DNA from 2 places in the Pseudoalteromonas sp. APC 3355 genome. Region 1 is predicted to be linked to the other one. Evidence: predicted binding sites of a transcription regulator. Region 1 holds the regulator's gene; the other holds the start of a gene.

What was found. Region 1 encodes FliA, which starts transcription of late flagellar genes. Its sites were predicted from a motif close to CTAAAGNTNNNNNNNNNNNNGCCGATA; they were not measured.
Region 2: a site for FliA is predicted at 4,078-4,104, ahead of pomA (flagellar motor protein PomA). Genes of this name have one in related genera too.

The regions. Positions count from the first base shown of each region.
Region 1 is NZ_JASDDB010000002.1:433,893-440,905, forward strand. Features, by position in the region: gene flhF (flagellar biosynthesis protein FlhF) at 1-505, shown strand, start outside; gene QMA08_RS05170 (MinD/ParA family protein) at 498-1,358, shown strand; gene QMA08_RS05175 (RNA polymerase sigma factor FliA) at 1,385-2,095, shown strand; gene cheY (chemotaxis response regulator CheY) at 2,136-2,519, shown strand; gene QMA08_RS05185 (protein phosphatase CheZ) at 2,537-3,310, shown strand; gene QMA08_RS05190 (chemotaxis protein CheA) at 3,326-5,545, shown strand; gene QMA08_RS05195 (chemotaxis response regulator protein-glutamate methylesterase) at 5,604-6,767, shown strand; gene QMA08_RS05200 (flagellar motor protein) at 6,760-7,013, shown strand, end outside.
Region 2 is NZ_JASDDB010000012.1:127,639-134,651, reverse strand. Features, by position in the region: gene QMA08_RS16385 (DNA topoisomerase III) at 1-1,565, opposite strand, end outside; gene QMA08_RS16380 (hypothetical protein) at 1,608-2,123, opposite strand; gene QMA08_RS16375 (flagellar motor protein MotB) at 2,328-3,248, opposite strand; gene pomA (flagellar motor protein PomA) at 3,251-4,018, opposite strand; gene QMA08_RS16365 (exodeoxyribonuclease VII small subunit) at 4,340-4,582, shown strand; gene ispA ((2E,6E)-farnesyl diphosphate synthase) at 4,585-5,472, shown strand; gene dxs (1-deoxy-D-xylulose-5-phosphate synthase) at 5,578-7,013, shown strand, end outside.

The DNA.
Region 1 (7,013 bases):
ATATGGTCGTATTATTGGTTGTGGTGTTAAGCAAGTTAAAGATGCTAATGAATTAGCTGAAGTTTTATATCATTTACGAAATAAACGTCTAGTATTAATTGACACAGCAGGTATGAGCCAGCGAGATTTACGTTTAACTGAGCAATTAAACACGTTAATGCGTAACCAACGTGTAGATATTCGCAGCTACTTAGTACTTAGCGCGACAGCACAAATTAATGTATTGCAAGAAACTGTACGTCACTTTAAAAAAGTACAGTTAAGTGGCTGTATTTTCACTAAGTTAGACGAATCATTAAGTTTGGGTGAGATTATTAGTATTGCGATTCAAAATCGCCTTCCAATAGGGTATCTTACTAATGGTCAACGAGTACCAGAGGATATTCGTGTTGCAAATGCTGAGAAACTAGTTAAAAAGGCTGAGCAATTATATTTAAAAAGAACAAAAGAACAACATTCAAGGCACCAATCAGTGGCGCCAAGCACAGTAGGGATGTATGATTAACACAGTATTAGATCAAGCAAGCGGCCTGCGCAAAATGAGTCAAAACAATAACAACGGCGTAAAAGTTATCGCTGTAACCGGTGGTAAAGGTGGAGTAGGGAAAACAAATGTTTCTCTAAATACAGCTATTGCACTTGGGCAGCAAGGTAATCGAGTATTAGTGCTGGATGCTGACTTGGGTTTAGCAAACTGTGATGTGATGCTTGGTTTACGTGTAGAGCGTAACTTGTCACATGTCTTGTCTGGTGAATGTGAGCTTGATGAAATTTTAGTTGAAGGCCCTGCAGGAATTAAAATTGTACCCGCTACATCGGGTTCGCAAAGTATGGTTGAATTATCACCATCTGAGCATGCTGGGCTAATTCGTGCGTTTAGCGAATTGAATACCGAATTTGATATTTTAATTGTAGATACAGCTGCTGGTATTTCAGACATGGTACTGAGCTTCTCGCGTGCAGCGCAAGATGTAATGGTTGTTGTATGCGATGAGCCGACATCAATCACCGACGCTTACGCACTTATTAAAGTATTAAGTCGTGAGCACGGCGTTTATAAATTTAAAATTGTTGCCAATATGGTGCGCAGTATGCGTGAAGGCACTGAATTGTTTGCAAAGCTATCTAAAGTTACCGACCGCTTTTTAGATGTATCAATGGAGCTAGTAGCAACGGTTCCTTATGATGAAAATATGCGCAAAGCAACACGTCGTCAAAAAGTAATAGTAGAGCTCTTTCCAAATTCGCCAGCCGCTCTTGCGTTTAAAACGCTGGCAACAAAAGCAGTTAAATGGCCAATACCCAACCAACCATCTGGGCATTTAGAGTTTTTCATTGAGAAACTAGTAAACGGTTAATTATGACAACACTGGTGAATAGAGCTATGGGATATCAATCAACACAAAATTTAAATGTGATTGTTGAGAAGCATGCATCACTTGTTAAAAAAGTGGCATGTCATCTAATTGCTCGATTACCACCTAGCGTTCAACTTGATGATTTAATTCAATCAGGAATGATAGGCTTAATAGAAGCTTCGAAAAACTTTGATGCAACAAAAGGCGCAAGCTTTGAAACTTTTGCAGGTATTCGTATTCGCGGTGCTATGCTTGATGAAATGCGCCGTGGTGATTGGGCTCCTCGTTCAGTTCACCGTAAAAACAGGCAAGTTGCAGAAGCAATTACTGAGCTCGAAAGTAGTCTGAACCGCGAACCAACGGACATAGAAGTTGCTGAAAAACTTGAAATTTCGCTCAATGAGTACCATCATATTTTAAATGATGCGAATACGAGTAAAATATTAGGCATTGAAGACCTTGGTGTAGATGAGGATGTTATTACTCCTGTAGGCCAAGATTTAGCACAAGATAAACCTTTTAATAATGTTAAAAATGATAGGTTTAATGAGTCTTTGCTAAGTGCAATTAAGTCATTACCAGAGCGTGATGCAATGGTGCTTTCTTTGTACTACAACGATGAAATGAATTTAAAAGAAATAGGACATATACTCGATGTAAGTGAATCGCGTGTAAGTCAGATACATGGTCAGGCGATGATTAAGCTTAAAGCTAAAATCAATGACTGGATAAATTAGTAGTAAGTAAACAAAGGTTAATACCTCACTGGGGGATGTTTTGGATAAAAACATGAAAATTCTTGTAGTTGATGATTTTTCAACAATGAGACGCATTATAAAAAACCTGTTACGTGACTTAGGTTTCACTAACGTTCAAGAAGCTGATGATGGGTCTACAGCTTTGCCTATGTTGCAAAATCAAGTGTTTGATTTTGTAGTTACGGATTGGAATATGCCTGGAATGCAGGGTATTGATCTTTTAAGAGCAATACGTGCAGACGATAAGTTAAAACATATCCCTGTATTAATGGTAACGGCAGAGGCTAAAAAAGAACAAATAATAGCTGCAGCGCAAGCTGGTGTTAATGGTTATATTGTTAAGCCATTTACGGCTGGAACATTAAAAACTAAATTAGAAAAAGTATTTGAACGCTTAGGCTAATGATGGGGGAGAGGCTTATGCCAGCACCAGCTGCGCCTCAAATAACGTTAGAACAAGCTCGTCAGCTCGTTGTTTTTTTAGAAAATGATGAGCAAGACAAAGCAAATCAGTTGATTTTAGAGGCTGCATCTAAAGAGCAGTCTGAATTATTTGCTGAAGTTGGAAAGTTGACTCGTCAACTGCACGAAGCCCTTAAAAGTTTTGAGCTTGATACTCGCTTAACTGATATAACGACAGATGCGATTCCAGATGCTAAAAAGCGGCTTAATTATGTTATAGAAATGACAGAAAATGCGGCTAATAAAACAATGGATGCAGTGGAGGCGAGTCTTCCTATAGCCCAACAGTTAGCGGACGAAATATCTCATATCAAACCGACATGGGATCGTTTAATGAGCCGCGAGATTGAGCTTGGTGAGTTTAAGCAACTTTGCCATAGCATCGATAAGTTTATGAACAACTCTCATCATAAGACTGATGAGCTTCAAAACTTAATGACAAATGTATTAATGGCTCAAGACTATCAAGACTTAACAGGTCAAGTTATTCGCCGTGTTATTGAACTTGTTAGGGAAGTAGAAGAAAGTTTACTGCATCTTTTAACTGCGTTTGCTGAACAAGACGACAGTAACAGCACCGCGAATAAAGTAGAACAACAAAAAATAAAAGAACCAGTTGCCACACAAACTTTAGCAGGTCCTGAAGGCCCTATTATTGATAAAGAATCGCGTAATGATGTTGTATCTGATCAAGATGAAGTTGATGATCTTTTATCAAGTTTGGGCTTCTAAGAGGAGAGTAACTGCATGTTTGAAGTCGATGAAGATATTTTACAAGACTTTCTTGTAGAGGCTGGAGAAATCCTAGAGCTTTTATCTGAACAGTTAGTTGAGCTGGAAAATAATCCAGAAGATACCGAGTTACTAAACGCTATATTTAGAGGTTTTCACACTGTAAAAGGTGGTGCAGGCTTTTTAGCTATGACAGAACTTGTTGATGCTTGTCACGGTGCTGAAAACGTATTTGATTTACTACGTCAAGGCGTGCGAACAGTCAACTCAGAGTTAATGGATGTTATTTTACAAGCACTAGACACCATTAATGAGATGTTTGCGACTATCCAAAACAGAGACAAGCCTGAACCTGCAGATCCTGAATTACTTCATACTCTTCATATCTTAGGTCTACCTCCAACAGAAGCCGAAGCCACTGAAGCCTCTTCACAAACAGAGGTTGAACAACCTCATAATGAAGTGGTGGATACACCGGTAGCTGATGATGAAGATCCGTTTGCATTTGATGAACTATTTAGCGGAGCGCCTTCGGTTAGCGATGCTGAAATAGATGAAATCACTGAAGACGAATTTGAAAGCTTACTTGATGAGCTGCACGGTAAAGGACAAGGTCCTGCAGTTGAAAAACCAGTAGCAAGTAGTAGTGATTTTAGTGGTGATATTACTGATGATGAATTTGACAGCTTATTAGACGAGTTACATGGTGTTGGCAGTTTTGGTGAAGTTACGAGCAAACCTGAACAAAATGATGCCAATAAAACACCTGTAGAATCTGCTATACCAGCTGTAAATACAGTTAATTCATCAGATGATGAAATTAGTGATGACGAATTTGAAGCGCTTCTTGATGAACTTCATGGTAAAGGCACTGCTCCTAAATCGATAGAAAGTGCGCCAGCTGCAAAACAACCTGAACCTGTTTCACCGCCAGCTAAACAAGTGAGTGAACCAGTAAAAAAAGCTGAGCCAGCTAAAGCTCCTACTCCAAAACCAGTTGAAAAAGCGCCAGAGAAGCCAGTAGCTAAAGTACCACCAGCAGCAGCTCCAAAAAAATCAGCGCCACCAGCAGCAGAGACCACTGTTCGCGTAGATACAAAACGACTCGATCAAATTATGAATATGGTTGGTGAGTTAGTTCTTGTACGAAATCGTTTGGTTAGTTTAGCGACTAACTCAGACAGTGAAGCGATGGGTAAAGCAATCTCTAACTTAGATGTGGTGACTGCGGATATTCAAGGTGCGGTTATGCAAACGCGAATGCAACCAATTAAGAAAGTATTTGGTCGCTTCCCTCGCGTTGTACGCGACTTAGCACGTAGCTTAAATAAAGATATTGATTTAAAGCTTATTGGTGAAGAAACGGATCTAGATAAAAACTTAGTTGAAGCACTTGCCGATCCGCTTGTGCATTTAGTTAGAAACTCAGTTGACCATGGTATTGAAATGCCCGCTGTCCGTGAAGCTGCAGGTAAGCCTAGAACAGGTAATGTTACTTTATCAGCGTCTCAAGAGGGCGACCATATTTTGCTAACCATCAAAGATGATGGTGCAGGTATGGATGCTGAAAAACTGAAAAAAATTGCAATTAGTAAAGGCGTACTCGATCATGACCAAGCGAGTCGACTTTCTGACACCGAAGCATATAACCTGATTTTTGCACCTGGCTTTTCTACAAAAGAAGAAATATCTGATATTTCAGGCCGTGGTGTAGGAATGGACGTAGTTAAAACTAAGATCACGCAACTTAATGGCTCAGTAAGCATTCAGTCTGAACTTGGTGTCGGTACTATTTTAGAAATAAAAGTACCACTTACCTTGGCTATATTACCGACATTAATGGTCGTTGTTGGCGCACAAACATTTGCGTTACCACTGGCTGGTGTTAGTGAGATATTCAATTTAGATTTAACGAAGACGAATGTAGTTGATGGGCAATTAACAATTATTGTGCGTAAAAAGGCGATACCGTTATTTTACCTTGAGCATTGGTTAGTAAAAGACTCAGATCGTTCTCAGCGAAAATCTAAAGGTCACGTCGTTATTGTACAAATTGGTACGCAACAAATTGGTTTTGTTGTTGACTCATTAATTGGCCAAGAAGAAGTAGTGATTAAGCCGCTTGATGCGTTACTTCAAGGAACGCCAGGTATGGCAGGCGCTACAATAACTTCAGATGGCGGCATTGCACTGATTTTAGACGTTCCAAACATGTTAAAACATTACGCAGGCTAATAATAAAGTAGGTATATATTTAATATATACCTACGCATAAATTTAATAAGAGAGCTAAATGGCCGTTAAAGTTTTAGTTGTTGATGATTCAAGCTTTTTTCGCCGTAGAGTAAGCGAAATCCTTGAGCAAGATAGCGATATACAAGTTATAGGCTTTGCTGTTAATGGCAGAGAGGCTGTTGAGAAAGCAGCTCAATTGCGTCCTGACATGATCACCATGGATGTCGAAATGCCTGTACTTGATGGTATTAGCGCAGTTAAAGAGATAATGGCGAGTAACCCAACTCCTATCTTAATGTTTTCATCACTTACACGTGATGGTGCAACAGCAACGTTTGATGCGTTAGATGCTGGCGCAATGGATTTTTTACCGAAAAAATTTGAAGATATTGCGCGCAATAATGAAGATGCAATTAAGCTTTTGCAAAGTAAAGTAAAAGATATAGGACGAAGACGTTTACCGCGAACATTTAGAGCGGCAACACCAGCTAAACCAGTCATTTCAACGAAACCAACAAGTTCACTTTCGCAAAGAACAAGCACATCAACAACTCAAATCAAGCAGCCTGATAGAAGCTTTCAAAGAGCTGCGCCTGTTGCATCGACAAGTTCAAATGTTGCCTCAATGCGAGCAAGTGGAAAACAATATCAACTTTTAGCTATTGGTACTTCTACAGGTGGTCCTGTTGCTCTGCAAACTATATTGACTCAATTGCCTGCTAATTTTCCTCACCCTATTTTACTTATTCAGCACATGCCCGCTGCATTTACACCCGCGTTTGCAGCGCGCTTAAACGGTTTGTGCCAAATAAAAGTGAAAGAAGCACAACAGGGCGATCGCTTACAACCAGGAACTGCTTATTTAGCGCCTGGCGGACAGCAGATGATGGTAGAGGGGCGTGGAGCAAATAGAACGCTGCGCGTATTTGAAGATCATAGCGAGAGAATAAGTTATAAACCAAGCGTAGATGTAACGTTTGCTAGTGCAGCTAAAACGTACCAAGGTGATGTACTTGCTATTGTTTTAACAGGTATGGGCGCTGATGGTCGTGATGGTGCAAGAATGTTAAAACAAACGGGGGCAACTATTTGGGCACAGGATGAGAAAAGCTGTGTCGTTTATGGAATGCCTCAAGCAATTGCTAATGCGGGGCTTTCAAGTGAAAGCTTAGCATTGAGCGATGTTGCAGCACGTATAATGAGAGAGGTAGGTTGTGGATAAACTCTCAATATTTGGACTATTGGTAGCACTTAGTGCAATAGGTTTAGGTTATTCTTTAGAAGGCGGTGTTGTTTCAGCTTTATTTAATGGCCCTGCGCTTATTATTGTACTTGGTGGCACGCTTGGCGCTGTTATGTTGCAAACCTCTGCTAGCACATTCAAAAAAATGCTAAATATGAGCTCGTGGGTTTTTGTTGCACCACAATACGATATTGAAGACGCAATAGAGCAAGTTAAACGATGGTC
Region 2 (7,013 bases), on a different contig from region 1:
CCTAAACCATCAGTGTCTTTTAATACCTTTTTAATTTGTGGATCTTTAACATAACGGCTAATGCCCGTCATCGCAGCCAATAATGTGGCATCGGTAAAATAAGCAGGGGGTGATGTATGCTTTTCGACTACTTCGCCTTTATCGCAAAAAAGAGGCATACCTTTTGTTAAAGGAGGTAGCGAGGCTTCATCTTTTAATTCAGATTTACCCATTAACACCTTAAAACCCAAGCTTACATCTTGCTTTGCATTTGCCTTAAAAAGCCCACCAGCAATAATTACCTCAGCTTTAGTTTCGTTATATATATAGTCGGGATAAAACTGAATTAAGTAATGACGGCTTATTAATTGATATACCTTTGCTTCGTCACCGCTCAAACTCGCTGACTTTAACTGCTTAGCCGTAGGCACAATGGCATGATGGGCAGCTACTTTTGAATCGTTAAAACATTTACTACGCTTTTTTACATCAGCCCCGTTTACTAATTCACTGCTTTGCCCCCCATTTGCACTTATTGCCTTTAAAATAGCAGATGCTTCTTGATGGTGATCTTTGGGTAAATAACGATTATCTGAGCGTGGGTAAGTAATTAGTTTATGACGTTCGTAAAGTATTTGGCAAATATCCAATACTTTTTGAGCTGGCATACCAAATGCTTTAGCGGCATCTATTTGCAGAGCAGATAAATTATAAGGTAATGGAGCACTTTGCTTTTTTTGTTTTTGGTCGAGTGAAGTAAGCTCAGCACTTTGCTTTGTAATGCGTGAAGCAACATTTTCTGCAAGAGCTTTGTTAAGTATTCGCCCTTCTTCATCTTGATGTGGCTCACATGCTTTGCTTGGAACCCACTTAGCTATGAATGGTTGATTATCTGGAGTAAGCAAATGCGCCAATACATCGTAAAAAGGCTTAGATACAAAGTTCGCTATTTCGTTATCTCTATTAACAACAAGACCTAAAATAGGGGTTTGTACTCGCCCTACCGAAAGCACATTACCAAACCCTGCTTTTTGCCCAGCTAGTGTGTATGCACGTGTTAAATTCATACCAAATAGCCAATCAGCACGAGAGCGCGCTAAAGCAGATACACTTAGCGGAATAAAATCTCGATTAGAACGCATTGTGCCCAATGATTTCTTTACCGCCGACAAGTTTAAATCACTAATGAGTAAACGTTGCGTACTTTGCTTTTTAGCCTGACTTATTTTAGCTTCTTCTATTACTTGGTCGACCAGAAGCTGGCCTTCACGGTCTGGATCGCCAGCGTGAATAAGTTGCGAGGCTTGTTTAATTAATTTTTTTAAAACAGTGAGCTGTTTGCGAGTTTTGGTTTTGGCTTTTAACTTCCACTGCTCAGGTATTATAGGCAAGTGATCAAACTGCCACTTTTTAAAGCGCTCATCATAATCATCGGGCTCTGCTTGTTCTAGTAAATGCCCTATACACCACGAGACACAATCTCCGTTGGCGACTTCTATATAGCCATCGTGTTTTTTATGTGGTTTTGGTAACGCATCAGCAATAGCGCGTCCAAGTGAAGGTTTTTCTGCAATGTAGAGTTTCATAGCTTGCTCAGCACTGTTTATATAAACAGTAGTTTAGCACAGCTATTTTAAAGGAGGGGCTTTTTTATGATTATTACCAGTTACTGTCTTATTATTTTTAATTACAATATAAATTAGCGGAAGATAACACACCACTACGGTGAGCGTATTAATTAAAGGTAAAAGCGTTTTATACATTAGCGTGCTATAGGATAAATCCCAAAGGTGGCGATCAACAACGCGAAAAAGTTGTAAAATTGGTGCCATTATAACAACCAACTGACCTAACACACATTGCCATAAATAAACTTTATCTTTTATCCCAAGATAGGCAATTAAAGCCATCCAAGCTATGTCATTAAACGCCCAGACAAGATATCTATATATATAAATATCTTTATCAAACTCTTTTAAAGAATCGTATATAAGTGCACCAAATAAGAAAAATACACCTGTGACACATACAAATCGTAATGCTAAAAAATCTTTACGCAAATAGAAAACAACAATAGCTGGGATTAAAAATAAAACCCAGCTAAGTTCAAGAAATGTAATTACCTTATCAACCCATAAAGGCATTGTTATTCTTTCGTCTTATCGTCATCTCCGCCAGTACCATTTCCAGGCATATCGCTATACTTATATTTTTTATTCACGGGCATTCCATTACATATGTTAAGGAAATGTACTGTAAGCTAAAATGATGAAATTGCCAAGATGCTTAGGCAATTAAGTACCCTAAATTAAAACAAAAAGTAGTGAGATATAATACCAAGCAATAGCTTAACGTACATCAATAGGCGCTGACTCTTTTGCTTTACCTTGTAATATAGATATTTCTACTCGGCGATTCCTGCGGCGATCTTCATTTGAATCGTTTGGAACAAGTGGACGGGTATCAGCCCGACCCACTACCATCATGCGGTTTTTATCAAACCCTTGCACCGTTTGCAGCTCGCTTGCTACTGCTACAGCACGCTTTGACGATAAGTCCCAGTTGTTAATATATAACTCATTCGATACCTGAAAATCGTCGGTATGGCCAGATACAGTTATTTCACCGGGTACATCTTTTAACAGTACACCAATATCTTGAATTATGGGTTTAAACTTAGGTTGTAAAAATGCACTACCCGAAGGAAATGAACCATTCTCTCTAATACGAATAATTATTTGCTGCCCTAAAGATTCAAGCTCAATTGCACCATCTATTATTTGCTTTTCAAGCTGCTGCGCGATTTTTTTAACGAGCTCGTTAGTTTGTTCCTGATCGGCCGCTGAAGTTGCTTGCTCTGACGATTGCTCTTGAGAAGTACTACGAGATTCGCCACCACGTTTGTCCCCGCGCTGTTCTTGCCTGCCGCCAGCTGAGCTTTCATCTCCAGCCTGAAACTCTAACATTTGTTGAGTCATTTCTACTGTTTGTTGTTGAATAGTTTCTATTGGAGTGGGTTCTGGTTTGCCTGGGGTAAACTCCATAGCAATAACAGAGGTACCTTTAGGGATATCTTTTACTTCAATTTTATTCTGCACACCAAAAGCAAACTTCATAGAGCCCGCAATTTGTTTAAACTTAAGTACATCCATTTCTGAAAACGCAAGCAAGAGTACAAAAAAGCACATTAACAGTGACATTAAATCGGCAAATGTTCCCATCCATGCTGGTAGGCCTGGTGGTGGGCATTTGCACTCTTGATCAGACATAATTACTCCTCGGTATCTACTTTGCGTTTAGATTCAGCTAAGTAATTTTTCAAAATACCTTCGATTACTTTTGGATTTTGGCCATCTTGTATACCTAAAATAGCATCTAAAATTAAACGCTGATTCATAGCCTCTTCGTCTTTACGCAGTTCAAGTTTTACCTGAATAGGAATTGCCACAACATTGGCTAAAAACGCACCATATAAAGTTGTTAAAAGCGCTACCGCCATTGCCGGGCCAATTGCTTTTGGGTCATCCATGTTAGATAACATTGCAACTAAGCCAATTAGAGTACCAATCATTCCCATTGCTGGTGCAATATCGGCTAATGACTTAAATAAGCCTGCGCCCATTTCATGTCGAGTAGTGGTTAAAGAGATATCTTTTTGAAGTGTGGCGCGAACAACATCTGCGTCATGGCCATCAACAAGCATGTCGACGCCTTTGCGCATAAATGGATTTGGGATTTCAGCTTCTTCGAGTGCTAAAAACCCCCCTTTACGAGCTGAATCAGCAAGTTCTACTGCTTTTTCAATAAGTTCTTCTGGCGTTTCTATTTTAAACATAAACGCTTTAGCAACAACTTTACCTATACCCAAAAACTGCGACATGGTGAAATTTGATAAAACAATGAAAAGTGAACCACCAAATACAATTACACTAGAAGGAGCATCGGCAAACATAGCCATTTCACCGCTACTACTCATAAACATAGACATGACAATTAAGCCAATTGCGCCTAGGATCCCGATTATGGTTGCTAAATCCACATTTCCTCCAGAAGTTTCATGCTTAATGGCCTTATCATAAACTTTTATTATTAACTGCTTATCGGCAACATATTGAATTGCTTAAGCCATTTTTATAAATAAACATAAAAAGCAGCCTTTAGCACTATTTTAGATCAAGTTATAAGGGCTACCTAATTATCAATTGATTTATTAAACTAACAGACCGCTATTAAGGCTTTATTAATACACTTGAAATATAATTTAACGTTATAAAGGTAAAAAACCAATATCATCCTTTGACCTAGTTTAGCATTCCCCCTAAAATTGACCCCTAAATTTATTATGTAAGCTGAAATAAAGATGGCGACTAAAAAACCTGAAAACTTAAGTTTCGAACAAGCACTAGAAGAATTATCTACAATCGTTAGTGACATGGAACAAGGTGACTTATCGCTTGAGCAATCGTTAAAGCAATTTGAGCGTGGAATTGCATTAGCAAGTGCTTCATCAGGTAAATTACAGCAAGCAGAACAAAAAGTATCAATTTTGATGGGGAATGGCGAAAAGTCAGTTCTTACGAATTTTGATAATGATATGGAATAGCTGTGAGCATAAATAATTATATCGAACGTGCTCAAAAAGATGTAGTAGCGACCTTACAGCAGCATTTTAAACAGCCTCTCGATACTGAAGAAACGGTAAAGAACGCCACCCAGTATGGATTATTTAATGGCGGTAAAAGATTACGTCCATTTTTAGTTTATGCCACAGGTAAAATGCTCGGTGCAAACCAGCAAGACTTACATGTACTTGCTGCTGCAATTGAGTGTATCCATAGCTATTCGCTAGTTCATGATGATTTGCCTGCTATGGACGATGACGACTTACGCCGTGGCCGCCCTACTTGCCATATAGAATTTGGCGAGGCAAATGCAATTTTAGCCGGTGATGCCCTACAAACACTCGCCTTTGAGCTTATTGCGAATCACAAATTTACATGCTCGTCGCAAACACAAGTAAAAATGATTGCTACGCTTGCCCACGCATCAGGCCTTGAGGGCATGGTAGGCGGACAAGGTCTTGACATAGCAGCAACAGATAAAGTAATTACCGTACAAGAGCTTGAGCGAATACATAAGCTAAAAACCGGAGCTTTAATTAATTGTGCAATTACACTTGGTGCACTGTGCAGTGAAAAGGCAGATCAACAAACCTTAGAAAATTTAAGCATTTTTGGGTATGCTATAGGGCTGGCGTTTCAAGTACACGACGACATTTTAGATGTTGAAGGCGATACGGTTACTTTAGGTAAACCACAAGGCTCCGATATTGCCGCGAATAAAGCGACATATCCGGCGTTATTAGGTATGCTAGGCGCTAAAGAAAAGGCGCAAAATTTAATACAACAAGCCCATGAAGCGTTGGCAAATATAGATGCTGACACAACACTTCTTGCGTCGCTAGCAAATTACCTAATTGAGCGTGACCACTAATTTTTGCTCATACGTATTGCAATTAGCACTGACATTATTACTCAACATTAATTATTCGTAAAAGCTTTGAATGAATTAATGTTAGCGAAGGATATATATAAAACCATGACACTTGATAGTAGCAAGTATCCATTACTTAATTTGGTTGACGAGCCAGCCCAATTGCGTGACTTAGCGCAAGACAAACTCCCTGCATTTAGCAATGAGCTGCGCGATTATTTACTCAACTCAGTATCGCAAAGTAGCGGTCATCTAGCGTCTGGTTTAGGGACGGTTGAACTAACCGTTGCGCTACATTATGTTTATAACACTCCAGACGATCGCCTAGTTTGGGATGTGGGTCACCAAGCTTATCCACATAAAATCCTTACAGGTCGTCGCGACCAAATGCACACTATTCGCCAAAAAGACGGTTTGCACCCTTTTCCTTATCGCGATGAAAGCCAATACGATACGTTTAGCGTAGGCCATTCAAGCACCTCTATTTCAGCTGCCTTAGGTATGTCTATTGCCGCCCAAAAAGAAGGCAAAGGTCGAAAATCTGTAGCCATTATTGGTGACGGAGCTATCACCGCAGGCATGGCATTTGAAGCGATGAATCATTTAGGTGATGTAAAATCAGACATGCTTATTATTTTAAATGATAACGAAATGTCGATTTCTGAAAATGTTGGCGCATTAACAAATCACTTTGCCCGAATTCTATCAGGTAGCTTTTATACTAACATTCGTGAAGGCAGTAAAAAGTTACTCTCAGGTGTGCCCCCGGTAAAACAACTTGCCAGTAAAATGGAAGAGCACATTAAGGGCATGATGATCCCGGGAACCTTCTTTGAAGAATTAGGCCTAAATTACATAGGCCCAATTGATGGTCACGATGTAAACATGCTTGTAGATACATTACGTAATATGCGTAATTTAAAAGGCCCACAGCTTTTACATATAAAAACGCAAAAAGGTAAGGGCTACAAACCGGCTGAAGCCGATCCTATTGGCTACCATGGTGTACCAAAATTCGATCCAAGCACAACTAGCCTGCCTAAATCTAACCCTAGCGCTGCTACTTTTTCAAAAGTTTTTGGCGATTGGTTATGCGACATGGCAAAGCAAGACAGCAAGTTAATGGCTATTACGCCAGCAATGCGTGAAGGCTCTGGCATGGTACGTTTTTCTAAGGAGTTTCCAGATCAATACTTTGATGTAGCCATTGCAGAGCAGCATGCTGTTACTTTAGCGGCTGGTTTTGCTTGTGAAGGTTTAAAGCCTGTTGTTGCTATTTACTCGAGCTTTTTACAACGTGCGTATGACCAATTAATACATGATGTTGCACTGCAAAACTTACCTGTATTATTTGCCATTGACCGCGCTGGTATTGTTGGAGCCGATGGTGAAACGCACCAAGGTGCGTACGATTTAAGCTTTATGCGCTGTATTCCAAATATGGTAATTATGGCACCAAGCGACACCAACGAATGCCGCCAAATGCTATACACCGGTTATAAAGCAAACTGCCCTGTTGCTGTTCGTTACCCTCGAGGTAG